One region of the Kocuria sp. PD6 genome, then DNA from elsewhere that is predicted to be linked to it. Evidence: riboswitches for the same ligand, from Rfam matches in the RefSeq annotation. Region 1 holds a riboswitch; each other region holds the start of a gene.
The links. A riboswitch is a leader RNA that binds a small molecule or an ion and turns the genes downstream of it on or off. The one in region 1 is predicted to bind S-adenosylmethionine.

Region 1 (9,849 bases):
GCAACCCTCCACCGCCCACCACGGCGTCGATGAACCCCGCGGCGAAACCGGTGAGCACCAGCAGCACGACGAAGCCGGAGGCGGCGGAGTCCAGACCGGAGCCCGCGAGGGATGACAGGTCCATGACGGAACACCCGGGCCGGGACTACAGGGTGTCGTCCGCGGGGGTGTCCGATCCGCGCAGTTCGGCGGTGAGTTCGACAACCACGTCCTCGCGCGCGATGTCCCGGGACTGCCCGCTGCGGCGGTCCTTGAGCTCGAGCATCCCGTCCTTGAGCCCGCGGCCCACCACGAGCACGGTGGGTACGCCCAGCAGCTCGGCGTCGCCGAACTTCACACCCGGGGAGACCTTGGGACGGTCGTCGAACAGGACGCTGATCCCGGCGTCCTCGAGGTGCGCGACGATCTCCTCCGCGGCCTCGAGCACTTCCGTGCCCTTGCCCGTGGCGACCACGTGGACGTCCGCGGGGCTGAGGTCGCGCGGCCACAACAGGCCCTTGTCGTCGTGGTAGAACTCCGCCACGGCCGCGAGCGCGCGGGTCACGCCCACACCGTAGGAGCCCATGGTCACGGTCACGAGCTTGCCGTTGCTGTCCAGCACCCTGAGCCCGAGGGCATCGGCGTACTTGCGCCCGAGCTGGAAGACGTGGCCCATCTCCATGCCACGCGCGATCTCGAGGGGCCCGGAACCGTCCGGTGCGGGGTCCCCGTCACGCACGGTGCAGGCCTCGAGGGTGCCGTCCCACGAGAAGTCGCGCTCGGCGACCAGGTGGTAGACGTGGGTCTCGGCCACGTTCGCGCCGGTGATCCACGAGGTGCCCGGCACCACGCGGGGGTCCACGAAGTACGGGATGCCCGTGCGGGACTCGGAACCGAGCAGGGCGTCGTCGCGGCTCAGACCCGGACCGATGTAGCCCTTGACGAGTTCGGGCACGGCACGCAGCTCGTCCTCGGTCGCGGCGGCGACCTCGAGTTCACCGCCCTGTCCGAGGGCCTCACCGATCCCGGCTTCCACGCGCTTGAGGTCCACGTCGCGGTCCCCGGGAACGCCCACGGCCACGAGCTGACGCTTACCACCGGGCAACGAGACGGACAGCACGACGTTCTTGAGCGTGTCCGCGGCGGTCCACGGCTCGCCTTCGCGGGGGTGCAACTCGTTGGAGCGCTCCACAAGCGTCTCGATCGTGGGGCTCGCGGGGGTACGGTGCACTTGGGCCGCGGGAGCGTCCGCGTAGTCGATTGGCTCCGGGACCACCGTCGTCACGGCCTCCACGTTCGCGGCGTAGCCTCCAGCCGAGCGCACGAAGGTGTCCTCACCCACGGACGAGGGGTGCATGAACTCCTCGGACCGGGATCCGCCCATGGCCCCCGAGGTCGCGGACACGGCTACGACCGGCAGGCCGAGGCGTTCGAAGATCCGCACGTACGCCGCGCGGTGCTTGGCGTAGGACTCGTCCAACCCCGCGTCGTCGATGTCGAACGAGTAGGAGTCCTTCATGATGAACTCCCGCCCGCGCAGCAGACCCGCGCGGGGGCGGGCTTCGTCCCGGTACTTGGTCTGGATCTGGTACAGCGAGACCGGGAGGTCCTTGTAGGACGAGTAGAGATCCTTCACGAGCAGCGTGAACATCTCCTCGTGCGTGGGCGCGAGCAGGTAGTCCGCGCCCTTGCGGTCCTGCAGCCGGAAGAGGTTCTCACCGTACTCGGTCCAGCGGTTGGTGGCCTCGTAGGGTTCGCGCGGCAACAGCGCCGGGAAGTGCACCTCCTGGGCGCCGATCGCGTTCATCTCCTCGCGCACGATCCGCTCGACCTTCCCCAGGACGTTCAGCCCCAGGGGCAACCACGTGTAGATCCCGGGCGCCGCGCGGCGGATGTACCCGGCGCGCACCAGGAGCTTGTGGCTGTCCACGTCTGCGTCCACGGGGTCTTCGCGCAGCGTGCGCAGGAACAAGGAACTCAGGCGAAGGGGCATGAAGGGATCCTATCCACCCGTGAAGGGATCGATCGAAGCGGCGGGTATCCCCGCGAGTCTATCGCTGCGCGGCACCGGCGCACGCCGGGCCCGGGGGCTCACAGGAGGACCGTGGCGAAATCCCCGTGCCGCCGGAAACCCACTCGGCGGTATGTGGCCAGGGCGGGTGCGTTGAACGAGTTCACGTAGAGGCTCACGGTCGGGACATACTGCCGGGCGAGCGCCACGGTCGCGGCCATACACGGCACGGCCAGTCCCCTCCCCCGGTGCTCGGGGTCCACCCACACACCCTGGATCTGACACACGGACCCGTGCAGCGACCCGATGTCCGCCTTGAAGATCACGGTGCCGTGCTCGTCGGTGAGCACCGCGGTCCTGCGATCGCGCACGAGGGAGCGCACTCGCTGGCGGTAACCCTCCGCCCCGGTGGTGAAGGGGGAGTACCCCACTTCCTCGGTGAACATGGCCGCGGCCGCGGGCAGCACGCGAGGGAAGTCCTCGTCCTGCGCCCATCGCACATCGCGGGCGGGCCCCGTGAACAACCCGGGTGCGGGATCACGGTCCATCACGAGCAGCGGTTGCACGGGACGGACGTCGAAGGGTTCGGGCCACGTGTCCCGCAATCTTTCCCACAGTCCGAGCACGGGATCGGCGGGACCGAAGAACGAGGCGAAGCGGGGGCCGCCGCGGGCCAGGACGTCCGCGACGAGGTCCGTCCCGGTCTCGTCGAGCACCACGGGTACCACGTTGGTTCCCGCCCAGCACGCGCCCACGAGCTCGCCGGAGGAGTCCACCACACCGATCACGGGCGGCTGCCGCCGACCGCGGGCGGCCCGGATCCGGGCCACGTGCGCCGCGACGAACACCCCGGACACCGCGTGCCGCGCCAGCAGGCGGTCCAGTGCCGACTGGTTCACGGCGGCGGGTGAGAGCACCCGCGGGGCGCGGCGCAGGATCACCCGGCGGTCACAACCGGCGCACCCTCGACCGGCTGGCCGTTCTCGTCCAATTCCATGCTCTCGGCCATCTCATTGGCCTGGGCGAGCAGGGTCTCCACGATCTGGTCCTCGGGAACGGTCTTGATGACCTCACCGCGCACGAAGATCTGGCCCTTACCGTTGCCCGAGGCCACGCCCAGGTCCGCTTCGCGGGCTTCCCCCGGGCCGTTGACGACGCAGCCCATCACGGCCACGCGCAGCGGCACGGTCAGGTGGGCCAGGCCCTCGTTGACCTCCTCGGCGAGCTTGTAGACGTCCACCTGCGCGCGCCCGCACGAGGGGCACGAGACGATCTCGAGCTTGCGCGGGCGCAGCCCAAGCGACTGCAGGATCTGATTGCCCACCTTGACCTCTTCGACCGGAGGCGCGGACAGGGACACGCGGATGGTGTCCCCGATGCCCTGACCGAGCAGGATGCCGAAGGCGGTCGCGGACTTGACGGTGCCCTGCAGTGCCGGGCCGGCCTCCGTGACACCCAGGTGCAGCGGCCAGTCCCCGCGCTCGGCGAGCAACTGGTAGGCGCGCACCATGGTCACGGGGTCGTTGTGCTTGACGGAGATCTTGAAGTCGTGGAAGTCGTGCTCCTCGAACAGCGAGGCTTCCCACACGGCGGACTCCACGAGCGCCTCCGGGGTGGCCTTGCCGTACTTCTGCAGCAGGCGCTTGTCCAGGGAGCCCGCGTTCACGCCGATCCGGATGGACACGCCCGCGGCCTCCGCCGCACGGGAGATGCCCTCGATCTGGTCGTCGAACTTGCGGATGTTGCCCGGGTTCACGCGCACACCGGCGCACCCGGCGTCGATCGCGGCGTAGACGTACTTGGGCTGGAAGTGGATGTCCGCGATCACCGGGATCGGGGACTTCATGGCGATGATGGGCAGGGCGTCGGCGTCGTCCTGGGACGGGCACGCCACGCGCACGATGTCGCAACCGGCGGCGTTGAGCTCGGCGATCTGCTGCAGCGTGGCGTTGATGTCCGTGGTGGGGGTCGTGGTCATCGACTGGACGCTGATCGGGTGCTCCGACCCCACACCCACCGAACCCACCTGGATCTGGCGGGTCTTGCGCCGGGGCGAGAGCACCGGCTGGGGCGCGGCGGGCATACCGAGATTGACCGAGGTCACGAATTGCCTCCCAAGGAAGTGGCGTCCGGGGCCCGTGACGCGCGCCCCGCGATGTTGCACTGTCCATTGTGCCCCACTCCTCCCACGTGCTACAGCCGCACGTGATGCGCCGAACACGACGCCGCCCCCGGAATGTTCCGGGGGCGGCGTCGCCATGGTATGGGGCGCGTGAGCGTCAGCGGCGCATGATCCTGCGCGCGAGCCAGTTGCCGAAGAACTGCACGAGCTGGACCAGGATGATGATCACGATCACTGCGGCCCACGTGACCTGGTCGTTGAAGCGTTGGTAGCCCAGGCGCAACGCGAAGTCACCCAGACCGCCGGCACCGATCGCACCGGCCATCGCGGACATGTCCGTGATGCCGATGACCAGGAACGTGTACCCCAGCACGAGCGGGCCGAGCGCCTCCGGCAGGATCACCGTGGTGATGATCTTCCAGCGCGAGACCCCCATGGACCGCGCGGCCTCGATCACCCCGGGATCCACCGTCATGAGGTTCTGCTCCACGATGCGGGCCACCGCGAACGTAGCGCCGATGGTCATGGTGAAGATCGCGGCGTTGGGGCCCAGGCGCGTGCCCACGACCGATTCCGTGACCTGACCCAGGGCGGCCAGCAGGATGATGAACGGGATGGGACGCACGAAGTTCACCAGGAGGTTCAGCGCGGTGAACAGTGGACCGTTCTCCAGGATGCTGCCCCGCCGGGTCACGTAGAGCCCCATGCCCACGGCCAGGCCGATGAGCCCGGCCAGCACGAGGGTCACGGAGACCATATACAGCGTCTGCCCGGTTGCGTCCAGCAACTGCGGGCCCAGAGCAGACCACTCCATCACTCACTCACCTCCCGCACCGTGGTGACGGCGCGCAGACTCTCGACGGCGCGGTCCACGGACTCGTCCGAACCGGTCAGGGACAGCGTGAGCGTTCCGAAGGACTGTGACTGCAGGATGGAGATCCCCCCGAAGGCGATGTTGAAGCTGACACCGTCACGGGCGGCGTCCGAGAGCACGTCCCCGATCTGGTTCTGGTCGGTGACGTCCACCAGCACGAGCCGCCCGGGGTGTTCCCGGCGCAGCTTCTCGATCTCGTCCGCGCGCGGCACGGTGCGCGTGACCGAGGAGACGAACTTGCGCGTGGTCTGCGCCCGCGGGTGGGCGAAGACCTCCGCGGTGGTCCCGGTCTCCACCACACGACCGCTGTCCATCACGGCCACGCGGTCCGCGGTGGCCCGCACCACGTCCATCTCGTGGGTGATCAACACGATGGTGATCCCCAGCTCACGGTTGACGCGCTTGAGCAGACCCAGTACCTCCTGGGTGGTCTCCGGGTCCAACGCCGAGGTGGACTCGTCCGCGAGCAGCAGTTCGGGATTGCTCGCGAGCGCGCGGGCGATCCCCACGCGCTGCTTCTGACCACCCGAGAGCTGCTCGGGGTAGTTCCCGGCGCGCTCGGTCAAGCCCACGAACTCCAACAGTTCCGCGACCCGCGCCTTGCGTTCCTCGGGCTTCCACCCGGCACGCTTGAGCGGGTACTCGATGTTGCCCGCCACGGTGCGTGACGTGAACAGGTTGAACTGCTGGAAGATCATCCCGATCTTGCGGCGGATGGGCGCCAGCTGGGACTCGCTGCGCCCGTCCACACGGCTACCGGCGACCTCGAGCGTCCCGGACGAGATCGGTTCCAGGCCGTTGATCAGCCGCACGAGGGTGGACTTGCCCGCCCCCGAGTAGCCGATCACCGCGAAGATCTCACCGCGGCGGATGTCCAGGTCCACGGAGTCCACCGCGGTCACGGTGTGCGGGCGGCGTTTGGACCCCGTGACGAAGACCTTGCTCACGTCCCGGAAACTGACCAGGGTGTCCGCCGTGGCGGACGGGCTCACTTGGTCTGCTCCTTGAGGTCCTGCGAGTAGCGGGCCAGCAAGTCCTTGAGCTCCTGCTGATCCACCTTGGTGGGCACTGCGGTGCCCTTGGTCTCGGTCTTCTCCGCGTCCTGGACCTTGTCGTCGTAGTAGAAGCTCGCGACCTTCTTCAGGGTCTCGTTGTCCGCGTTCGCCTCGGTCGCGGCGAAGAGGTTGTCGTACACCTTGGCACTGTCCGCGGTGGGATCGTCCTGAGCCAGCGCGGACTTGGGATCGATGTTCGCGCGGTCCAGGAAGTCGTTGTTGACCACGGAGGCGGCCACGGAGTCCATGGACAGCACGGTCTGCTCGGCGGAGACCGGGCGGACCGTGACCTTGGACTTGGCGGTGTCGATGTCCTGCTCGGTGGGGGCGATCGTGTCCTTGGTGAACTCCACGAGACCCTGCTGGTGCAAGAGGTTCAAGGCGCGGGACAGGTTGATCGAGTCGTTCGGCACGGCGATCTCGTCACCCTGCTTGAAGTCGCCCACGGATTTCACGCTCTTGGAGTACAGCCCCAGCGGGAAGATGGACGTGGAGCCCACGGGAGTGATGGTGTCCCCGGAGTTGTTGTTGTAATCGGCGAGGTACGCGATGTGCTGGAACCAGTTCATGTCGATGTCACCGCTCTTCAGAGCGGGGTTCGGCTGGCTGTAGTCACTGAAGTCCACGTACTCGACCGTGATGTCGTTGTCCGCGGCGACCTGCTTCAACGCGTCTTGCACGGGGGTCGAGCCCACGATCCCGACGGTGATCTTGCCGTCCGCGGCCGGGTCCGAGTTGTCGGAGCCGCCGCCGCACGCGGTGAGGGTGAGGCCCAGGGTGGTGGCCAACACGACGGGAATCAAACGCTTGGTTCGCATGATCATGCCTTTCCAGGGTTCTGTGACGGGGACTCGCGGGGCGAACAGTCCCCCCTGGATGAGGGCTCACGGGACGGGCACGTGCTGATTTCCGGGGAACCGCACTTGCCGTGATCTGTTGCAACCGCGACCGGATGGTCATCTGGGGCACCCCGCTACGGGAGAGGGTTGCCGTCCGGCCAGCCAGAGCTACGCGCCGGATCTCGTCATCCACCCGGAATTCTAGCACGGCCCTGCCATGGGCCGACGACCGCAGGAAGGGCCCTATGCCATCCCGGCGATACGTTCGTCCGCGCGGGCCCGGGCCCACTCCTCCGCCCCCAGGACGTCCTCGAGGGTGGGCCGCGTGACGCCGTCGTGATCCTCCAGCACACGCTCGACCATGTCCACGATCTGCGTGAAGCCGAGCGCCCCGCGGTGGAACGCGTGCACGGCCTGCTCGTTGGCGGCGTTGAACACCGCGGGCCACGTCCCGCCGCGCGAACCCGCGTGCTTCATGAGCTCCACGGCGGGGAACGCCTGCGAATCGAGCGGTTCGAACGTCCACTGTGCGGCCCGGGTCCAGTCGCACCCCGCGGCGGCGCCGGTCACGCGGTGGGGCCAGCCGATTCCGAGCGCGATGGGCAGGCGCATGTCCGGCGGGGACGCCTGCGCCAGGGTGGATCCGTCCACGAACTCCACCATGGAGTGCACGACCGATTGCGGATGCACGGTGACGTCGATCCGGTCCAGGGGGACGTCGAACAGTAGGCTCGCCTCGAGCACCTCCAGTGCCTTGTTGACCATGGTCGCGGAGTTCGTGGTGACCATGACCCCCATGTCCCACGTGGGGTGCTGCAGGGCCTGTTCGGGTGTCACCCGCGTGAGCTGCTCGCGCGTCATGCCGCGGAACGGTCCGCCGGACGCCGTGAGCACGAGCCGGCGCACCTCGGAGGCCGTCCCGGAGCGCAGGGCCTGGGCGATCGCCGAGTGTTCGGAGTCCACGGGGATCAGCGCGTCCTGGAGGCCCGTGTCCACCGCGGCGCGCAACACGAGCGGACCGCCCGCGATCAGGGACTCCTTGTTCGCGAGCGCCACCCGCCGACCCGCTCCCAGCGCCGCCAGGGTGGGTGCGAGCCCGATGCTCCCGGTGATCCCGTTCAGCACGAGGTCCGAATCCTCCCACTGCGCGATCCGGGTTGCAGCGTCCGGCCCATACAGGACCTCGGGTGCCGCCGATGACGCCGCGCGTGACCGGTCCGCGATCAGCTCACGCAACCGGGCGGCGTCGTCCGCCGTACCGCTCGTGCCCACCGCACGGACACCGAACGTCACGGCCTGCTGAGCGAGCAGCTCGAGGTGACCCGCGCCCGCGGCGAGCGCCACGACCTCGAAGGGCTCGTGGGTGGCATCCCAGACGGGCCGGCGCAGCCCCGCGGCCTCGGACACGACGTCGAGCGCCTGCGTCCCGATGGATCCCGTGGACCCCAGGATCACGAGGCGCCGGGGGGCCTGCCGGGTGGCGGAGTCGAGATCGGGGGTCATGCCGGTGGAGGAAGTCATGACCCCAGTATCGCGTGAGCGCCGCACCCCGCACGCACGACACCGAGCACACGACTCCGGACGCACGACACGGGAGATACGACAAGGGCGCCACCCGGAGGTGACGCCCTTGTGTGGAAGGCCCGTTCAGGACCCGCAGATGATTCAGCGACGGCGGCCGACGACGGCGCCGTAGATGAGCAGCACGATGATCGCGCCGATCACGGACGTGATGATCGTGCCGATGCTGAAGCTGTTGATCCCGTCGCTCAGGCCGGGGATGAAGCTACCCAGCCAGCCGCCCAGGAAGGCCCCCACGATGCCGAGGATGATGGTGACGATGATCCCGCCACCCTGCTTGCCCGGAAGGATCAGCTTGGCGAGCGCGCCGGCGATCAGACCGAGGATGATCCAGCTAATGATGCCCATTTCTCCACCTCTGGTTCTCGTTGTGCGCGTTTGCGGTGTTCCGCAACCGCATGTGGTCAGCGAACTGGTTCACAGTGTAGTACCAGACACCAACGCTACACGGGCCGCCGCGTCCGGATGAAACCGGACACGGCGGCCGTGTCAAGGGGCGGTGAACCAGGTCAGTGCGAGACGGCCTTCTCCGCTCCCACTCCCGTGAGGGAACGCACTTCCATCTCGGACTGCTTGCGCGGGTCCTCCGGCCGGCGCTCGCTGAGCGAGCCCAGGAAACCGAGCAGGAAGGACGCCGGGATCGAGATGATGCCGGGGTTGGACAGCGGGTAGAACGCGAAGTCCGCGCCGGGGATCATGGAGGTCTCCGATCCGGACATCACCGGGGAGAAGATAATGAGCACCACGGAGATGATCAGCCCGCCGTACATGGACAATACCGCGCCGCGCGTGGTGAAGCGCTTCCAGTAGAGTGAGTAGAGGATGGTGGGCAGATTGGCGGAGGCCGCCACCGCGAAGGCGAGGGCCACGAGGAACGCCACGTTTTGACCCTGCGCGCCAATGCCGCCGGCGACCGAGATCAGGCCGATGACCACCACGGTGGTCTTGGCCACCCGCAGTTCCTGACGCGGGTCCGAGGTGCCCTTCTTGATCACGGACGTGTAGATGTCGTGTGCGAAGGACGCGGAGGCCGTAATGGCCAGACCGGCGACCACGGCGAGGATCGTGGCGAACGCGACCGCCGCAATCAGACCCATGAGGATGGACCCGCCGAGTTCGTACGCGAGCAACGGAGCCGCCGAGTTCACACCACCAGGCGCGCCCTTGATCCGGTCCGCACCGATCAGCGCGGCCGCACCGAACCCGAGCACCAGGGTGAAGAGGTAGAACAAGCCGATCAGAGTGATCGCCCAAACCACGGACTTGCGGGCCTCCTTGGCGGTGGGCACCGTATAGAAGCGCATGAGCACGTGCGGCAGGCCGGCGGCGCCCAGGACGAGGGCCAGACCCAGCGAGATGAAGTCCAGCTTGGAGATCTCGCTCACGCC
Region 2 (9,849 bases), on a different contig from region 1:
CCCACGCCCAGCAGGCCGACGTAGAAACTCACGGGACGCCACGGACTCGGGCCCGTCCTGTGACGGCCCGACCACAACAACCACCCGTACCCCGCGGCAGCCAGTACCAGCACCACCACGACCAGCCACTCGAACACAGGCCATCCGACAGCAGCGGCGGTCTCCGCGTGGTGGGTGTGATCCGCATGGTGGGCGTGGTCCGAGGACATCAGCGGGTCCGATAGGCCCGCGCGCCGCGCCGCAGCACCACGAACCCGATGAGCATGAGGATCACCGCGGTGCCGTTCCACACGAGGTCGTACGGAAGGATGTCCACGCCATAGCGGATCTGGTGGATGCCCAGCAGCTTGTGGTCCACGATGCCATCGAAGAGCTGGAAGGTCCCCACGCCCAGGATCACGGCCCCGATCCAGTGGGGCCAGTGCACCCCACCCCGTCGGCGCACGTCAGCGAGCAGGAACAGACCCCAGATGGTGATGAACCACCCGAAGGCGTGGAAGAACCCGTCCGTCACGAGAGCCACCTCGTGCGTGGAAAGGTCGTAGAAGTGGTGCCACTGCAGGCCCAGGTGGAAGATGAACAAGTCGATCATGGAGGCGGCGATACCGCATCCGAACAGGAACCCGGACAGCGCCGCCCGCTTGCGGGTGCGCCGGGGGTCCGGGACAGGCCCGCCCCCTGATCCGGGGCCCCCCGACGATGTCGAGTCCGATGTGGATGCCGTGTGCGCCATGGTTCCTCCTGAATCCATTCGATCACCCCGGCCGCCCGCCCCCGGTTAGCACCCGGGCCGGTCAGCCGACTCGAGCCGGGCCGTCCCTGGTGCGGGTCACGCCCGCCCCGGGTCCGGGACGGGCGTGACCCACCTGCAAGGCTCAAAGGCTCAACGGCTCAACAACAACGCCTCACCCTGACCGCCGCCACCGCATAGGGACACGGCGGCCTTGCCGGAGCCACGCCGCGCCAGTTCCAAAGCGGCATGCAGCGCGATCCGCGCGCCCGAGGCCCCCACGGGGTGGCCCAAGGCGATCGCACCACCGTGGATGTTGACCTTCTCGGGGTCCACGCCCAGGTCGCGCACCGACTGCACGGCCACGGCCGCGAACGCCTCGTTGATCTCGATGAAGTCCAGATCCTCCAGGGTCCAGTCGGACCGCGAGAGCGCGTGCTCGATGGCCCGGGAGGGCTGGGAGTGCAGGGAGGTATCCGGGCCGGCCACCTGACCGGGCTTGCCCACCACGGCGAGCCACTCGAGTCCGTGCTCCTCCGCGTAGCCGCGCGTGGTCAGCACGAGGGCCGCAGCGCCGTCGGAAATGGGGGACGAGTTGCCCGCGGTGATGGCGCCGTCCTTCGTGAAGGCGGGGCGCAGCTTGCCGAGGCCCTCCGCGGTAGAATCGGGGCGCACGCCCTGGTCCTCGGACACCGTGATCGGATCGCCCTTGCGCTGGGGCACCTCGATGGGCGCGATCTCGTCCGCGAAGATCCCGTCCTGCTGGGCCTTGCCCGCGAGCTGGTGGCTGCGCGCGGCCACCGCGTCCTGCTCGGCGCGGTCGATCTGACGCTCGCCGTTGCCGGACTCGGTGAGCTCACCCATGGGCACGCCCTTCTCGACGTCCACGAGCCCGTCGTGGGCGAGCGAGTCCGCGAGCCGCATGTCCCCGTAGGACTTGCCCTTGCGAGCACCCAGGGCCAGGTGCGGCGCGTTGGTCATGGATTCCATCCCGCCGGCCACGACGACGTCCGCCTCACCCAGGCGCAGCATTCGCGCCGCTTCCGTGACGGCCACCAGACCGGACAGGCACACCTTGTTCAGGGCCGCCGCCGGGACGGTCTTGGGCAGTCCGGCCTTCACCGCGGCCTGCTTGGCCGGGTTCTGCCCGGTGCCCGCCTGCACCACGTTGCCCATGTAGACGTAATCCACGTCCTCGGGGGAGACCCCCGCGCGCTGCACGGCGTGCTTGATCGCGTGCGCGCCCAGGTCCACGGCGCTCAGGTCCGCGAGCGCGCCCAGCAGTTTGCCCTGGGGTGTGCGTGCTCCGTTGACGATCACCACGTCATTGGCGTTCTCTGTCATTTCTCCTCCTGTACGGGCACGGAGTCCGGGGTGACGTCCACGAGCTCAACCCGGTATTCGGCCTCGGTTTTGGCTGCTACTTCTTCTTCGGTCACACCCGGGGCGAGGATCCGCAACACCAGCCCGTGTTCCTCCACGTCGAAGACGCACAGGTCGGTGATGATGCGGTCCACGACCCCGACACCGGTCAGGGGCAGATCGCACTCCCGCTTGAGCTTGGCGGAGCCGTCCTTGGCGACGTGTTCCGTCAAGACCAGCACACGAGGTGCTCCGGTCACAAGGTCCATGGCCCCGCCCATTCCCTTGACCATCTTGCCGGGAATCATCCAGTTGGCCAGGTCGCCGCGCTGCGAGACCTGCATGGCCCCCAGGATCGCCATCTTCACGTGTCCACCGCGGATCATCGCGAAGGACATCGCGGAGTCGAAGATCGCGGCCCCCGGCTGCAGGGTGATCGTCTGCTTCCCGGCGTTGATCAGGTCCGGGTCCTCGTCCCCCTCGTACGGGAACGGGCCCATGCCCAGCGCCCCGTTCTCGGTCTGCAGCACCACGCTCACGCCCTCGGGCAGGTTGTTCGCCACGAGGGTCGGGATCCCGATGCCCAGGTTCACGTAGTCGCCGTCATGCAGTTCCGACGCCGCGATGGCCGCCATCTCATCACGCGTCCAGCTCATGCCACCGCTCCTTCCGCTCCGCCGTTGCCAGCGCCTCGGACGGCACCACCGCCGGTCCGCACGTCCGTTCCGCCCTCCGACGACGACGCCGCGGGCCTCGGTCGCGTGGTGCGCTGCTCGATCTCCTTGGGCGCCCCTGAGTACTGCACCACGTGCTGCACGAAGACCCCGGGGGTCACGATGTGGTCCGGGTCCAACTCGCCCGGGGCCACGATCTCCTCGACCTCTGCAAACGTGATCCGTGCGGCCGTGGCGCACACCGGGTTGAAGTTGCGCGAGGTCCGCCGGTAGATCAGGTTGCCGTCCGTGTCCCCTCGCCACGCGTGCACCAGGGCGATGTCCGCGACGATCCCGCGTTCCAGGACGTAGGTGCGCCCGTCGAACTCCGCGGTGGGCTTCCCCTCCGCCACGCGCGTGCCCACACCGGTGGCGGTGTAGAACGCGGGGATCCCCGCACCGCCCGCGCGCAGCCGTTCGGCGAGCGTGCCCTGCGGGTTGAACTCGACCTCGAGCTCACCCTCCAGGTACTGGCGGGCGAACTCCTTGTTCTCCCCCACGTACGAGGACAGCACCTTACTCACCTGCTTGTTCTCCAGCAGCAGACCGAGCCCCTTGCCGTCCACGCCCATGTTGTTGGACACCACGGTCAGGTCCTTGGCTCCGTTGTCCCGGACCGCTTCGATGAGGTCCCGCGGGATCCCGGACAGTCCGAAACCGCCCACCGCCACGGTCATCCCGTCCCCCAGCGTCTCGGCGAGCAACTCGGCCACGTTGTCCCTGAGTTTGGACATGGTCAGCCCTCCAGTGCGTGATCTGCCTCTCAGACTAGAAAGTGACCACATCTTGGTCAATGCTTCACCCGTAATCGTCGGTGAAGGGATCACAATCTGAAAAACTGTCGCTAGTCTGTCCATATTGTGAACGTCCCGACGCAGGAGCGTGTATGACCCCGCAGAAATCCCGGAACCCGCAGCTCTCCCCGCAGGGCACGCAGGTGGTCTCCCGGGTCGCCGCGATCCTGCAGGCCGTGGCATCCGGGGAGTCAGCCGGATCCACCGCAGCCATCGCCCACCGCACGGGGCTGACCCGGCCCACCACGCACCGATTGCTCGCAGCGCTCGCCGCCGAGGGGCTCGTGGACCGCACGGAGGACGGCAACTGGGCCCTGGGTCCCGAACTGCACATCCTGGGCACGGTGGCCGCCCAACGTTATCCCGCCCAGGACCTCGCGACCCCGTGCCTGCAGCGGCTCGCCGAGGCCACGGGCGAGTCTGCGTTCTTCTCCGCTCGCCGCGGCAACGAGGTCATCTGCCTGGCCCGGGTGGAGGGGGCGTTCCCGGTGCGCTCGCACGTGCTCTACGAGGGCCTGCGGTTGCCCCTGGGCGTGGCCTCCGCGGGACTCGCGATCCTCGGTCACCTACCCCCGGACCAATTGGAGACCGCCCTCGCGGACACCCGGGAGGAGCGGACGCGCCTCGGTCCACAGCACGACGACGCTCACGTCCGCCGCCTCGTCGCCCAGGTCCGGGAGGACGGCTGGTCCCTGAACCCCGGACGTATTGTGGAGGGCTCGTGGGGCATGGCGGCCGCGGTGTTCGACGCGACCGGCCAACCCCGCTACGCGCTCTCCCTGACGGGGATCGAACCCCGGTTCACCGCGGAACGCAGACCCGGCCTCGGGGCGGCTTTGCTGGACCAGGCCCACAAGCTCTCCACGGCGCTGCGCGCGGGGGCCACGACCGTGTGAACCGGACGCAGCGGCGTCGTCCCGTACCGTCAGACCCCGCGTCCTCGCACCCCGGAACATCTGTGCCCCGATACCGCACGCGTTGTGCGACTGCGAGTGTTTTTTCGGGACGCAGATGTTCGGGCCCTTGGCCGGAGAGGGGCCGTGGAACGCGGGCCATTGCCTCGACACCGAACGGCAGCGAGGGTGGACGCGGCGACGTCGCCCCGCGCTCAGGACGCCGTCCAGCCACCGTCCATCGCGTAGGACGCACCCGTGACCATGCCCGCGGACGGGCCGGCCAGGAACGCGATGAGCTCGCCAACCTCCTCGGGTTCCACGAGGCGCTTGATCGCGGACTCGGTGAGCATGATCTTCTCGATCACCTGGTCCTCGGGGATCCTGTGGGTCGCGGCCTGGTCCTTGATCTGCTTGTCCACGAGCGGGGTGTGCACGTAACTGGGGTTGACGCAGTTGCTGGTCACACCGTGCTCAGCGCCCTCCAGGGCCACGGTCTTGGACAGCCCTTCGAGCCCATGCTTGGCCGTGACGTACGCGGATTTGTACGCGGACGCGCGCAGACCGTGGATGGAGGAGACGTTGATGATCCGGCCCCATCCGCGCTCGTACATGTGCGGCAGCGCGGCACGGATCAGCAGGAACGGAGCCTCGAGCATGAGCGTGAGGATGCGGTGGAAGTCCGCGGGGTCGAAGTCCTGCACGGGTGCCACCTTTTGGATCCCCGCGTTGTTGACCAGGATGTCCACGTCCAGGCTCAGTTCGGTGAGCGCGGCGGTGTCCGAGAGGTCCACGACCCAGGCTTCCCCGCCCACCTCGGAGGCCGTCGTCTGAGCGGCTTCTTCATTGATGTCCGCGACGACCACATGGGCGCCGCGGTCCGCGAACGCCTGCACGGCGGCGCGGCCGATCCCGCTGGCCCCACCGGTGACCAGGGCCTTCTTCCCCTCGAGTGATTGCTCCATGACAGCCTCTTTGCGCGTGGACGGTTCTCCTACCGCGTCACGCTACGCCCCGGGGGGCCGCCGGGTCACGATCCGGAACGGACCACCCCGGACCAGCTACGAGTCACGGCCCGCACCGGGGGCCGCCCGGTCACGGAAGCCCCGGTGACCCGAGCCCGAGGGGCCGGGCAGGAGGAACCCGGGGAGCGGCGTCGTCGTCCGACACGCCACAACTGGCGTCCACTCCTCGCGATGCTGTTGGATGGAGCAGTACCCATCCAGAGCGGCCGAGAGATCTGGCTCGTGGAAGCCGCAGCAACCGGGGTGACACCGGTGCTAACGCCAGGACCGATGGAAAGGAACAGCACAGCCATGCCCTTGAACACCGATCGCATCCAGACCACCCACGTGGGCTCCCTGCCTCGCACCCCCGAGCTGCTGAAGGCCAACAACCGTTTCCAGGCGGGCGAGATCGACCTCTCCCAGCTGGGCGAGGCGCTCGACGAGGGCGTCAAGGAGATCGTGCGCACCCAGCGCGAGATCGGCATCGACATCGTCAACGACGGCGAGTACGGCCACACCACGTCCGGGGCCGTGGACTACGGGGCCTGGTGGAACTACTCGTTCCACCGCCTGGGCGGGCTGACCCCCACGGACGAGGACCGCTGGAACGAGGGCGAGAAGCACCGTTCCAGCCCGGGACACATCGTGCTCACGAGCTTCCCCGACCGCCGCGACCGGGAGCGCTTCCGGGACGCCTATGAGGACCCCACAGCGGGCGTGCTCGTGCACCGCAACACGGTCTCCCAGCCCAAGATCACGGGCCCGCTGACCTACACGGGTCAGGAGGCGGTGGCCGGGGACATCCGCCGCGTGAAGGACGCGATGGCTCTGAACGGTGCCACGCAGGGCTTCGTCGCGGCACTGTCCCCCGGCTCCTGCGCGCGCGTGAAGAACGAGTACTACGCCACGGACGAGGAGCTGGTCTACGCGTGCGCGGACGTGATGCGTGAGGAGTACAAGGCCATCGTGGACGCCGGACTGACCGTGCAGATCGACGACCCCTCGATCGCCGAGTCCTGGGACCAGATCAACCCCGAGCCCACCGTGGAGGACTACCTGGCCTTCACCCAGCTGCGCGTGGACGCGCTGAACTACGCACTGCGCGACCTCCCCGAGGAGCAGATCCGCTTCCACCTGTGCTGGGGTTCGTGGCACGGCCCGCACACCACGGACCTCGAGTTCAAGTACCTCGTGGACCTCATGCTCACCATCCGCGCGCAGGGCTACAGCTTCGAGGCGTCCAGCCCGCGCCACGGCCACGAGTGGAAGGTCTGGAAGGACCACCAGCTGCCCGAGGGCAAGGTGGTCTACCCCGGTTTCGTCTCTCACTCGACCAACGTGGTGGAGCACCCCGAGCTCGTGGCGGACCGGATCGAGCAGTACGCGTCCGTGGTGGGCAAGGAGAACGTGATCGCCTCCACGGACTGCGGTCTGGGCGGGCGGTTGCACCCGCAGATCGCGCTGGCCAAGCTCGAGTCCCTCGTGGTGGGTGCGCGGATCGCGTCCGAGCGCCTGTTCTGATCAGGCCGCGCGGCTGGTCCTGCAGCTTTTAGTCCCACCGCGTCGCTGACCGTTCCGGTTCCCCGATCTTCCCGGACGACGCCGCCCGCCCCCCTTCCGCTGCGCCCGCACCTTCCACGGTGCGGCACGGCGGGAGGGGGCGTTGCCGTGTCATGAACGCGTCACAACGGCCGACATGCTGCCCGCCCGGGTGAACGGCCCGGGAAAAATATACGATTTAATACACGAAACGTGTGGTGCGCTTCACATTCTTTCGTACACTTATTTCGAGACCAATCGGTCGGTTATTCCCCTGATCCACTCCGCCACTGGCACCCCACGGACCCCGCGTCCGCCGATCCTGGAGACCCGCATGGCATCCACCACCTCAGCGCCCGCTCAGCTGGCGCACACCATGACCCGAGAAGAACGCAAGGTCCTTGCGGGCACCCTCGTGGGCACCACCATCGAGTGGTACGACTTCTTCATCTATGCGCAGGCGGCCGCCTTCATCCTGGCCACCCATTTCTTCAACCCGGCGGGCGAGCAGAACGCCACGCTGGGACAGATCGTCGCCTGGGCGTCCCTGGGCATCAGCTTCCTCTTCCGTCCCCTGGGTGCGATCGTGGCCGGTCACATCGGTGACAAGTACGGGCGCAAGATCACCCTGGTCATGACTCTCTTCGGGATGGGCGCGGCCACCACGCTGATCGGCCTGCTGCCCACGTACGAGCAGATCGGTATCGCGGCCCCCATCATCCTGCTGGTCCTGCGTATCCTGCAGGGCTTCTCCGCCGGTGGTGAGTGGGGTGGTGCGGCCCTGATGTCCGTGGAGCACGCGCCCGCGAACAAGCGCGGCTTCTTCGGCGCCTACCCCCAGATCGGTGTGCCCCTGGGCGTACTGATGGCCACCCTGTTCATGTTCGGTCTGAGCGCCATCCTGACCCCCGAGCAGTTCGAGGCCTGGGGCTGGCGCGTTCCGTTCCTGTTCTCCATCGTGCTGATCTTCGTGGGCTGGCTGATCCGCCGCTCCGTGGACGAGTCCCCCGTGTTCCTGGAGATGCGCCAGCGCGCCAAGGAGTCCTCCGCTCCCCTGGGCCAGCTGTTCCGGACCAACTCCCCGCAGGTCATCCTGGCCGCGCTGATCTTCGCCGCGAACAACGCCGCGGGCTACCTGGTCATCGCGTTCTTCGCGTTCTACGGCACCAAGGCCCTGGGGATGTCCCGCCCCGAGACGCTGATCGCCACGCTCGTGGGCGGCGTCGGGTGGCTCATCTTCACGATGTTCGGCGGGTGGATCTCGGACAAGATCGGGCGCAAGCTCACGTTCCAGATCGGCTACGGCATCATCATCCTGTGGGCCATCCCCATGTGGTGAATGCTCAACACGGCGTCCCTGCCCCTGTTCGCGGCCGCGATCTTCATCCTGACGATCGGTCTGGGTCCGTCCTACGGTCCGCAGTCCGCCATGTACGCCGAGATGTTCCCGGCCCGCGTCCGCTACTCCGGTGTCTCGATCGGTTACGCCCTGGGGTCGATCATTGGTGGCGCGTTCGCCCCCATGATCGCCCAGCTGCTGCTCAACCGCACCGGCGCCGCGTGGACCATCGGCCTGTACATCTCCATGATCTCGCTCGTGTCCTTCATCGCGGTCTCGTTCGTCAAGAAGTCGGACCAGGGCAAGGACCTGCACGTCGCGGAGGTGCACCAGGAGTACGTCCGGGCGCACCCGGACGAGATCGTTCCCCCGGTGGCCGGCGAGCCCGAGACCACCGCTCCGGCGCGCATCCGCCGCCACTGATCCCCGACACACGAACCAACCGTCCCGGCCTCTGATTCGTCGGAGGTCACGACGGCGCACGGCGGGCCCGGCAGCCATACGGTTGCCGGGCCCGTCGCGCTCTTCCCCGCGTGACCGTCATCGATTGACGTGGCTCACATGATCGGGGAACCTTTGCAGTGAACGTTCGGTCAGTTATTGCCTCACTTAGGAGTTGCCATGTCCTCGATGCCCCAAGCCTTCCTCGTCGGAGGGGCGCGAACCCCCGTGGGTCGTTACGGCGGTGCCCTGTCCTCGGTGCGCCCGGACGACATAGCCGCACTGTGCATCCGTTCCGTCGTGGAGGACGCCGGCATCGATCCCGCGCTCGTGGACGAGGTGATCCTGGGCAACGCCAACGGCGCCGGTGAGGAGAACCGCAACGTGGCCCGGATGGCGTGGCTGCTCAACGGGTACCCGGACACGGTCCCCGGGATTACGGTCAACCGGCTGTGCGCGTCGGGGATGTCCGCGATCACGATCGCGTCCCAGATGATCAAGTCCGGGGCCGCGGACATCGTGGTGGCCGGTGGTGTGGAATCCATGTCCCGCGCGCCGTGGGTCATGGAGAAGCCCCGTACGGCGTTCGCCAAGCCCGGGGAGGTCTTCGACACCTCGATCGGGTGGCGGTTCGTGAACCCCGCGTTCGTGGAGGGCCCGCTCTCGCGGGACGGCAAGGCCACCTACTCGATGCCCGAGACGGCCGAGGAGGTCGCCCGGGTGGACGGAATCTCCCGCGAGGACGCGGACGCCTTCGCCGCGCAGTCGCACGAAAAGGCCCTGGCCGCGATCCGCGCCGGTCATTTCGACGCCGAGATCGTGCCCGTGGAGGTCCACGGCCGCAAGGGTGCGGTCACGGTCGTGGACACGGACGAGGGCCCCCGCGAGGGCTCCACCCCGGAGGTGCTCGCCAAGCTGCGCCCCGTGGTCAAGGGCGGGTCCGTGGTCACGGCCGGTAACTCGTCCTCGCTCAACGACGGCGCGTCCGCCGTGATCGTGGCCAGCGAACGGGCCGTGACCAAGTACGGGCT
Region 3 (9,849 bases), on a different contig from region 1:
GACATGCTCATCAACATGTCTCGGGACGGCATGATCGACGCCGCGCACGACGTCGCGGAGGGCGGCCTCGGGGCCACGCTCGCCGAGATGGCGTTGCGCTTCGGCGTGGGCGCCCGGATCGGCCTCGGTGAGGTCGCCGAGCGGGACGGCGTGGACCTGTTCACGCTGTTGTTCTCCGAGACGCAGGGCCGCGCCGTCGTGGCCGTGCCGCGCTCGGAGGAGGTGCGCTTCCAGGACATGTGCACTGTGCGCCGCTACCCATTCGCGCGGATCGGCGTGGTGGACACCGAGGCCGGGGCCCTGGACTTCCAGGGCGAGTTCACGGTGGCGCTGGACGAGCTGAAGACCGCCCACGCATCAACCCTGCCCCGTCACTTCGGCTGACGGGCCGGGACCACAGCACGAGAACCCTCGGAGGGAGCCATGTTGGACGACATGCCGCGGCCGGTTCCGCCGCAGCCGTTGCGCACGCAGCGGTTGGAGCTGCGCGCGTTCACACCGGATGAACTCGAGGTCGTGGCCGGGGGCTCACGACTGCCCCAGTTCGCGCCGGGTTTCCCCACCCCCGAGAACGAGGACTGGGCCCGGGAGGCGATCGAGGCCGGTGAGCACTTCTTCACGGAGAGCGACTGCGCCCTGCTCGCCGTGATCCGGCTCAGCTCGGGGCAGATCATCGGCGCCGCGGGGTTCGCGGGACCCGCCATGGACCACGAACTGGAGATCAAGGGGGCCATCGTCCCGGAGCACCAGAACCAGGGGCTGGCCACCGAGGCCTTGCGCGCGCTCGTGGACCGCGCATTCGAGGACCCCGGGATCCGTGCGGTGCACGGCTCCGTCCCGGCCGACCACGAACCGGCACGCCGGGTGCTCGTGCGCTGCGGGTTCGTGAAACGACCCTCCGAGGGCTCGGAGGACACCTACTACCTGCGGCGCCCCTGACGAACGGTCACGGATGTACCCCTGGATACCCTTCGACCTGCTCCCCGCGGACACCCTGCCGGAGTGGATCCTCATCATCCTGGCGGTCCTGGACCTGCTCCTGAAGATCCTGGCCCTGGGCTGGATCCCCCATCAGCGCCGTCCGTCCGTGGCGCTCGCGTGGTTGCTCGCCATCTTCCTGATGCCGTACGCGGGGCTCCTGTTGTTCGTGGTGATCGGTTCCACCCGGTTACCGCGTAAACGCATGGCCAAGCAGGCCCGGATGAACCACGTGATCCAGGAGAACACCCCCGAGCGCCTCCCGCTGGGGCCCGAGCTCGCCGAGTACCCGGAATGGGTGCGCACCACCGCGGAGCTGAACCAGAACCTGGGTGCCCTGCCCATGGTGGGCGGTAACGACTTCGAGATCCTCACCGATAATCACGATTCCATGGCCCGGATGGCCCGGGACGTGGACCGCGCCACGGACTACGTGCACTTCGAGTTCTACATCGTGGCCGTGGACCAGGTCTCCCGAGAGCTGCTCAATGCCCTGATCCGCGCCCACGAACGAGGTGTGCGCGTGCGGATCCTGATCGACCACGTGGGGTCCCTGGGTTACCCGGGGTACGCGGAACTGGTCCGCCAGTTCAACCGTTCCGGGGTGCCGTGGCGGCGCATGCTTCCCATCCGCCCGTGGCGCGGTGAGTGGCAGCGCCCGGACCTGCGCAACCACCGCAAGATCCTGGTGGTGGACGGCCAGGTGGCCTACACGGGCTCACAGAACATCATCCACCGCTCCTACAACAAGAAGAAGAACCTGCGGAAGGGCCTCGAGTGGAAGGACCTCATGGTCCGGGGCACGGGATCCGTAGTCACCGAGTTGAACGCGGTGTTCGTCTCGGACTGGTACTCGGAAACCGACGACCTCCTGCTGGACGAGACCCCCGCCGCGCTCGAGCACACGGCCGAGCCCATGTACGCCCAGGTGGTGCCGTCCGGGCCCGGGTTCGAGACCGAGAACAACCTGCGCCTGTTCAACCACCTGATCTACAACGCCAATCACCGCGTGGTGATCTCCAGCCCGTACTTCGTCCCGGACGAGTCCCTGCTCCACGCCATCACCACGGAGGCCCAGGCGGGCGTACGGGTGCAGTTGTTCGTGGGTGAGACCTCGGACCAGTTCCTCGCGCAGCACGCCCAGAACTCGTACTACTCCGAACTCGCGCGCGCCGGGGTGGAGATCTACCGCTACAGCTCCCCCACCGTGCTGCACGCCAAGTTCGTGCTCGTGGACGACATCGTCTCCGTGATCGGTTCCTCCAACATGGACGAGCGTTCCTTCGCGCTGGACCTTGAGGTCTCCGTCCTGATCGTGGACGAGTCGTTCCGCACCCGGATGGAGGACGTCGTGGGGCAGTTCCGCGCCAACTCCACCCTCTTGGACCTGGACGCCTGGGAGAAACGCTCGCTGGGGCGCAAGTTCGTGGAGAACGTCTGCCGCCTTACTTCCGGCCTGCTCTGACGCGCCCCGGACGACGACGCCGCGGGGCCGGGCGCGGCGTCGTCCGTCCCCTCGGTGCCGCCCACCCGGGGCGGGCGCGAGTGTTCGTTCCTCGCCCGGGTGCGCGAACGCCGTCGCCGCCCGCAGAGATCGGGGTGGCGACGGCGTCGTCGTGCACGGTGGGCACGGGGCCCGGTGCGGATCAGCCCGCTACGAGCACCGCGCGGCCGTTGAACGTGCGGTTGCGCAGGCCGTCCAGCGCGGAGTTGACCTCCTGTGCGGTGAGCGGGAGCTCCGTGATGGGCGGCTTGGGCAGATCCGTGTCCTGGGCGAGCGCCACGAGCTCCTTGAGTTCGGGAAGACTGCCCACGAAATTGCCGCGGATGTTCAGCAGGTTGAACGCGGTGAGCGCGGTGGGGAACTGGTACTGGCCCCCGAACAGGCCCACGCTGACCAGGGTCCCGCCGTTGGCCATGGCGAAGAGCGCGGCGTTGGAGGTGTCCCCGTTGTTGACGAGGTCGATGGCCGCGGCAATCTTCTCCCCGCCGGCCCGGACGATGTCGCCCACGAGGTCCTCGCCGCCCACGGCCACCGTGGCGGACGCGCCCACCGCCTGGGCGTTCTTCAGCGCGGCCTCGCTCATGTCCACGGCCACGATGTTCTCGTGACCCAGGGCCTTGAGCACCGCAATGGTCATCAGCCCTACACCGCCCGCGCCGATCACGGCCACGGGCTTATCCGCGGGCAGCGGCATGATCTTCTTGACCGCTGAGTAGGAGGTCAGGCCGGAGCAGGCGAGCGTGGCGCCGAAGGACGGGTCGATGTCGCCCAGCGGCACCAGGTAGCGCTCGTCCGGCACGTGGACCTCCTCTGCGTAGCCGCCGCGGCGCTGCACCGAGAGGTTGCGCTTCTTCCCGCTGCAGTAGTTCTCGCGGTCCTCCGAACAGGCCTGGCACTCGCCGCAACCGATCCACGGGAACACGATGTACTTGGTGTCCCCGGGCGTCACCGTGGCGTCCGGTCCCGCGGCCACGACTTCACCCACGATCTCGTGCCCGAGCACCACGGGGTACTGCGCGCCCGCCGCGGTCAGTTCGTAGCGCCCGGCGCTGCCGAGGTCGAAGTACCCGTCCTGGCAGTGCACGTCCGAGTGGCAGACCCCCGAGTTGGTCACGCGGATCATGACCGCGGAGCCTTCCAGTTCGGGCCGTTCCACCTCGAGTTCCTGGGCTGCTCCACCCGGCTCCGTGTGCGCGAAAACCTTCATGTTTACTCCCTCGTAGCGTGTGTGGAAGTCGCCTTACCATGTAAGCTGTGTCACCACTCTAGGCCGCCGGGGTCAATCGTCCACGGGCTCGCTCCCGTCGGTTCGAGGGACGACGACGCTCGCGCGCCCCGCGCGGTCAACGGCAGCCGCCGCCCGACTTCGGTCACACGGCGTGGCTCCGGGTGCCGCCGCTATAGGCTCACCGGCGTTGATCTCCTGCCCGAGTAGCGCCACAGCGCCCGACCGCGCCGTCGCCGGTGTTCGCAACCGCCGGGACCGGGTGTCATGAGGCAGGGCAACGTCATGGCCTGGTTCTTCCTGGCCGGGGCCGTCCTCCCGGAGGTCACCGCGACGCTCAGCATCAAGGCGGCCCTGGGACAACCCGCCCTGTACGCCGTGGTGGTGCTGGGGTACACCGGGGCCTTCATGTGTCTCACGCTGGTACTGCGCCGCGGGATGCCCCTGGGGGTCACCTACGGGATCTGGGCCGCCGCCGGTGTCCTGCTCGTGGAGCTCGAAGCGAGTCACTGACCCGCAACCTGGCCGCCCGCACCGGCCGCTCTCCATTCCGGCGAAGGCCTCCCGCGAGCGCCCCGTCGTGCCCCCCCTACGCCCGCCGCGCCGTCGACGACGCCGCTGATGCGCCCCGGTCTCAGGCGCGGGGTTCCGGTCTCAGGCGCGGGGTTCCGGAGCCGACTTTTGCGCGGCCCGCCGAGCGGCACGGTTGGCCGGCCCCACGGCGGACACCAGCACCGCGACCTGCAGCAGTACACCCACCAGCCCGGCGACGATGCCCCATTCGGGCCGCCCCAGAACGAGCAACACGATCGCCGCCACCACGGCACACACGGCCACGGGAACGGACCACCGCACCCTCGGAAGGGCCGCGGCGTGACCCGCGGACCACGCGGCGTCGGTCGCGCGCGTGTGCCGGGTCCGGAGGCCCACGGCCCCGTTGCGATCGAGCGAGCCGACGGCCGCTGCCCTGACGATCACCACGGTCACGACGCACACCAGGACCGTGCTGAACGACAGCATGATCACTCCGAGCAGGTCCTCGTCCACGGTTCCCTCCGGGTCACGGGCATTTCCCCCACCCTATGAAACAACCCATCCATCTCGTGCTCGATCAGGTCACCGTGCCGCCAACAGGTGGCACTCGGGGAAGCGATGTTCTGCGTCCGGGCGACTGACGGTACGCCAGGCCTCCGTGAACCCGGCATGCTTCATATGATCGGCCATCACGTCCGGATGCCAGCGCCACGCCGGAGCCACGGCGTGATCGAACGAGACCACGGCACGCTCTCCGTCGAGTGCTTGGAACGCCACCATGACCACCCCTCCGGGTGCCATCACGTCCGCCCAGGAGTCCAGGATGCCGGGGAGCCGCGCGGGTGGCACGTGGATCAGACTGAACCGCGCAAGAACGGCGGCCACTCGGCGGTCAGGCCCCGCTGCACCACCCCACGACGTGGGATTCGCATCGCCGGCTTCGAAGGCGACCTCCGGGTACGATGTGCGCGCGATACCCAGCATGGATTCGGACGGGTCCACCCCCACCACGTGCAGACCCCGCTCGGACAGTGCGGCCGTGACGTGGCCCGTGCCGCACCCCACATCCATCGCGGGGCCGGGCGCCCCTGCCGCGATGACGTGATCCGCGAAGGCCTCCACCGCGCGCCGTTCGAGCGCCGTGCGGAAGGGAGCGGGAAAAGCCTTCTCGTAGTCGTTCGCCAAGTGGTCGTAACCGGGTTGCACGCGTTCCACTCTCACACGGGGGTCCCGCCCTGGCAACGGGCGAGGAAGCCGACGACGCCGCCCTGCCGGACCTGCGGGACCGGGCGCGAGCGGCGTCGTCGTTGGAGGGAGGTGTCAGCCCACCAGCTCGCGGGACGGCGTGTCCGCGACGGAGGGCTCGCCCACGAACGCGCCGCGGTACTTCGCGGCGGGGTGGGTGTCCTTGACCCGCGGCTGGCCCTCGCCGTAGAGGGACTCGCGCAGGGTGGTGCCCTCGTACTCGGTACGGTAGCGCCCGCGCTTTTGCAACTCGGGGACCACGTACTCGACGAAGTCCTCGAAGGAACCGGGGCTCACGTGGTAGGCCAGGTTGATGCCGTCCAGGCCGCCCTCGTCCACCCAGGTCTCGAGCTGATCCGCGACGGTCTGCGCGGAACCCACGAGCACGGCACCCATCCCGCCCAGGGCGCAGTGCTTGGCGATCTCCTCGCGCGTCCACTGCTTGTCCTTGGATTGCAGCGTGAACGGGGTCAAGAAGGACTGGATGGAGTCGGTCTTGATGTAGTTCAGGGCCTCGTCCTCGTCGAACTGGGACAGGTCCACGCCGGACCACCCACCGATGATCGCCTGGGAGGCCTCCAGGTCCACGTATTGCAGGTAATCGCGGTACTTCTCCTGGGCCTGCTCGTCCGTGTCCGCGACGACCACGGAGAGCATCGCGTAGATCTTGACGTCGTCACGGCTGCGGCCCTCGGCCCGAGCCCGGTCGCGGATCTTGTCAGTCACGAAACGCGTGAGGTCCGGGCGCAACCCGCCGATGAACACGGCTTCCGCGTGCTTACCCGCGAACGCCTGCCCGCGCGAGGAGGCGCCGGCCTGGAAGATCAGCGGCGTGCGCTGCGGGGACGGTGCCGTGAGCCCCGCCCCGGGAACGGTGAAGTGCTCCCCGCTGTGCCGGATGGGGTGGACCTTGGTGGGATCCGCGTAGACGCCCGTCTCACGGTCCTGCACCACGGCGTCGTCCTCCCACGAGCCCTCCCAGAGCTTGTAGCACACGTCCAGGAACTCCTCCGCGATCTCGTAGCGCATATCGTGCTCAATCTGGCGCGGCAGACCCTGGTTCTCGGCGGCGGAGGGCAGGTAGGAGGTCACCACGTTGAAGCCCACACGGCCCTTGGTGAGGTGGTCCAGCGTGGCGTACTTGCGGGCCAGGGTGTAGGGCTGCTCGTAGGTCACCGCGCTCGTCACGCCGAAACCCAGGTGCTCGGTCACGGCGGCCATGGCCGAGACCTGCATGAACGGGTCGTTGACCGGGACCTGGGCCCCGTCACGCACGGCCGGAGCCGCGGAGTTCTTGTAGATGTCGTAGATGCCCACCACGTCCGCAAGGAACAGGGCGTCGAACTTGCCCCGCTCCAGCAGCTTGGCCAGCTCCGTCCAGTACTCGATGGTGTTGTACTCGGTGGCCCGGGACCGCGGGTGGCGCCACAACCCGAAGCTCTGGTGATCCACGCAGGTCATGTCGAACGCGTTGACGGAAATCCGTTTGCTCATCTCGGTCAGCCCCTCAGCAGGAACACGACCCGCGCCCCGTGCACCACCTACGGCGGCCTACCTTGCGGGTCCAGCGCGCTTGTGTGGCGCCGTACTTGCCGCATGCGGTGTGTCATGCGGCCCGATCCTCACCTGGGGCACCCCGCTACGGGAGAGGGTTGCCGTCCGACAAGCCAGGGCTAAACGTCGGCACTCGTGATCGTTGTGGCATCGATCCTAACGGGGATCCCCGGTCCTCGGAAACACCTGGGGTTACGGCACGTCACGACGGCGCCCCGGCGCGTCACACGATTTGCACCCGCGGGCTCCCGGCCCGTTCAATGGTGGGGTTCCCATCCGGAGCGGCTGAGAGACCTGGCTCGTTGACGTCGCAGCAACCAGCCCCACGCGGGCAAGGTGCTAATGCCAGGAACGATGGAGTTGATGAATTGAGCCATATCCTCACGCGCCCGGAATCTGCCGTCGACGCCGCGGCGGTCACCTTCGACCGGGTCGGCAAGTCCTTCCCCGCACACCACGGAGCGCATGTCCACGAGGTCCTGAGGGACGTGACCTTCACGGTGCGTCCGGGCGAGATCGTCTCCGTCCTGGGCCCCTCGGGGTGCGGCAAGTCCACCCTGCTACGCGCCGTGGCCGGGCTCGGCACGGCGAGCGAGGGCGAAGTCCGGATCGACGACTCGGTGGTGCGCGAGATCGACCCGCGCTGCGCCGTCGGCTTCCAGGAACCGCGGTTGCTGCCGTGGCGCAGCGTGGCGCGCAACGTGGCACTGGGTCTGCCCCACGGGACTCCCGCCCAGGAGGGGAAGCGGCGGGTGGCGCAGCTGTTGGAGCTCGTCGGCCTGTCCCACCACGCGAATCACCGTCCCTCGGAGATATCCGGGGGCATGGCACAGCGCGCATCCCTCGCCCGGGCCCTGGCACGGAACCCGCGGGTCCTGCTGTTGGACGAGCCCTTCGGGGCCCTGGACGCCCTGACCCGGATCAGGATGCAGGATCTGCTGCTGGACGTGCACCGCGCCGATCCCACGACCGTGCTCATGGTCACCCACGACGTCGAGGAAGCCCTGGTGCTCTCCGATCACGTGGTGGTGCTCGCGCGGGAAACGGCCACGGGCCCCGCGACCATCGCCGAGATCATCTCCCCCGAGCTGGCCCGCCCGCGCTCCCGCGAGGACAGTGAGATCACCGCACTGCGCGCCCACCTGTTGGCCCTACTCGGCGTGGAGCGCTGAGCGCATGGCGCAGTTGTCCCGACGCCGCGCACTGCAGGCACTCGGCCTGTCCGCGCTGGCGCTGCCCCTGAGCGGATGCGTCATGGAGGGCGAAGGTCCGGGCCGCGGTGTGGCCGGCGGTTCCGCGCACGAGATCTACCTGGACTACGCGACCTACAACCCGCTGTCCCTGATCATCAAGGCCAAGGGCTGGCTCGAGAAGGTCGCCGGCGCCCACGGCCAGACCGTGACGTGGGTGTACTCGGCCGGTTCCAACAAGGCCAACGAGTCGCTACGCGCCGGGGTCGTGGACGTGGGCTCCACGGCAGGTTCCGCCGCACTGCTCGCGCGTGCCAACCGCTCGCCGATCAGGACGATCGACCTGTTCTCACAGCCCGAGTGGTCCGCGCTCGTGCGCACCCCGGACTCCCCCGTGCGCACCGTGGCGGACCTCGCGGGCACGTCCGTGGCCGCGACGAAGGGCACGGATCCGTACTTCTTCCTCCTGCAGTCCCTCGGCGCGGCGGGCATGAGCGCACAGGACGTCACCGTGGTGAACCTGCAGCACGCGGACGGGCGCACCGCGCTGGACACCGGTCAGGTGGCCGCATGGTCCGGACTGGACCCCGTGATGGCCGCCGCGGAGAAGGCGGGGGACGTGCTGTTCCACCGGCAGTTGGAGTTCAACACGTACGGGTTCCTCAACGCGAGGGAGGTGTTCCTGCAGCTGAATCCCACGGGTGCGCAGGACGTGGTGAACACGTACGCCTACGCGCGGCAGTGGGCGCTGCAGCACCCGGAGGAGGGGATCGCGATCCTCGCGGAAGGCGCGAGCATCGATCGCGACACCGCCCGGCGGGTCTGGCAGCGCACCCACCTGGACATCGACCCCGTTCCGGGCCCCGAACAGCTCGCGGTGCTCGAGCGGGTCGGGCCCATCCTGGTGGAATCCGGGGACGTCTCCTCGCAGCAGGACGTGGACGAGGCGCTCGCGAACATCGTGGAGCAGCACTACGCACAACACGCCGATGCGGCCGCCGTGGCCCAGGTGATCGAAGGGAAGCAGTCCTCATGAGCACTCACGACACCTCCTCCGCCGCACCGCGGTCCTCGGACGGCGCGTCCTCCGAAGCAGCTGGCGTCACTGCGGTGGCCACACTGTCCGACGACAACGGACGCCACGAGGCGGGCGCGGTGGCACCCGGCGACGTCGCACCCCCATCAGACACCCCTGCCGCGGCGGATTCCCGCACGCGTCCCAGCGCGCTGCGCAATCCTTGGGCCCTGGGGCTGATCGGGATCGTCCTGCCCGTGCTGCTGGTGCTCGCGTGGCACACCCTCTCCACGAACGGGACCTTCTCCCCCGTGCAGTTGCCGCGCCCGTCCGCGGTGCTCGCCGCGGGATGGGAGCTGCTGCGCAGCGGTGACCTGTGGTTGCACGTGGGGATCTCCACGCAGCGCGTGATCGTGGGCTTCCTGATCGGCAGTGGGCTCGGGCTGTTGCTCGGCGCGTTGCTGGGGCTCTCCCCGTGGGCGCGGGCCATCGGCTCGCCCACGATCGGCGCGCTGCGCGCCGTGCCGTCCCTGGCATGGGTGCCGTTGCTGTTGCTGTGGATCGGGATCGGGGAGAACTCCAAGGTGACCCTGGTGGCGATCGG

Region 2: linked by a shared signal. The riboswitch ahead of Q9R22_RS05690 (cobalamin-independent methionine synthase II family protein) and the one ahead of Q9R22_RS00300 (MetQ/NlpA family ABC transporter substrate-binding protein) in region 1 are both predicted to bind S-adenosylmethionine.
Region 3: linked by a shared signal. The riboswitch ahead of Q9R22_RS05855 (LLM class flavin-dependent oxidoreductase) and the one ahead of Q9R22_RS00300 (MetQ/NlpA family ABC transporter substrate-binding protein) in region 1 are both predicted to bind S-adenosylmethionine.

The regions. Positions count from the first base shown of each region.
Region 1 is NZ_JAUZUS010000001.1:53,460-63,308, forward strand. It holds gene Q9R22_RS00270 (TSUP family transporter) at 1-124, opposite strand, end outside; gene Q9R22_RS00275 (proline--tRNA ligase) at 146-1,972, opposite strand; gene Q9R22_RS00280 (DUF4081 domain-containing GNAT family N-acetyltransferase) at 2,071-2,931, opposite strand; gene ispG (flavodoxin-dependent (E)-4-hydroxy-3-methylbut-2-enyl-diphosphate synthase) at 2,928-4,094, opposite strand; gene Q9R22_RS00290 (methionine ABC transporter permease) at 4,270-4,926, opposite strand; gene Q9R22_RS00295 (methionine ABC transporter ATP-binding protein) at 4,926-5,978, opposite strand; gene Q9R22_RS00300 (MetQ/NlpA family ABC transporter substrate-binding protein) at 5,975-6,859, opposite strand; SAM riboswitch class IV at 6,956-7,070, opposite strand; gene dxr (1-deoxy-D-xylulose-5-phosphate reductoisomerase) at 7,124-8,383, opposite strand; gene Q9R22_RS00310 (GlsB/YeaQ/YmgE family stress response membrane protein) at 8,546-8,809, opposite strand; gene Q9R22_RS00315 (cation acetate symporter) at 8,971-9,849, opposite strand, start outside.
Region 2 is NZ_JAUZUS010000005.1:2,227-12,075, reverse strand. It holds gene Q9R22_RS05725 (cytochrome c oxidase assembly protein) at 1-209, opposite strand, end outside; gene Q9R22_RS05720 (DUF2243 domain-containing protein) at 209-733, opposite strand; gene Q9R22_RS05715 (acetyl-CoA C-acetyltransferase) at 884-2,074, opposite strand; gene Q9R22_RS05710 (CoA transferase subunit B) at 2,071-2,748, opposite strand; gene Q9R22_RS05705 (CoA transferase subunit A) at 2,745-3,539, opposite strand; gene Q9R22_RS05700 (IclR family transcriptional regulator) at 3,692-4,495, shown strand; gene Q9R22_RS05695 (3-hydroxybutyrate dehydrogenase) at 4,708-5,457, opposite strand; SAM riboswitch class I at 5,708-5,794, shown strand; gene Q9R22_RS05690 (cobalamin-independent methionine synthase II family protein) at 5,809-7,020, shown strand; partial or broken gene Q9R22_RS05685 (MFS transporter) at 7,373-8,800, shown strand; gene Q9R22_RS05680 (thiolase family protein) at 8,999-9,849, shown strand, end outside.
Region 3 is NZ_JAUZUS010000005.1:39,377-49,225, reverse strand. It holds gene purL (phosphoribosylformylglycinamidine synthase subunit PurL) at 1-384, shown strand, start outside; gene Q9R22_RS05885 (GNAT family N-acetyltransferase) at 424-939, shown strand; gene cls (cardiolipin synthase) at 953-2,443, shown strand; gene Q9R22_RS05875 (alcohol dehydrogenase) at 2,625-3,689, opposite strand; gene Q9R22_RS05870 (SMR family transporter) at 3,975-4,220, shown strand; gene Q9R22_RS05865 (SdpI family protein) at 4,362-4,754, opposite strand; gene Q9R22_RS05860 (trans-aconitate 2-methyltransferase) at 4,824-5,462, opposite strand; gene Q9R22_RS05855 (LLM class flavin-dependent oxidoreductase) at 5,562-6,989, opposite strand; SAM riboswitch class IV at 7,067-7,181, opposite strand; SAM riboswitch class I at 7,310-7,401, shown strand; gene Q9R22_RS05850 (ABC transporter ATP-binding protein) at 7,409-8,212, shown strand; gene Q9R22_RS05845 (aliphatic sulfonate ABC transporter substrate-binding protein) at 8,217-9,266, shown strand; gene Q9R22_RS05840 (ABC transporter permease) at 9,263-9,849, shown strand, end outside.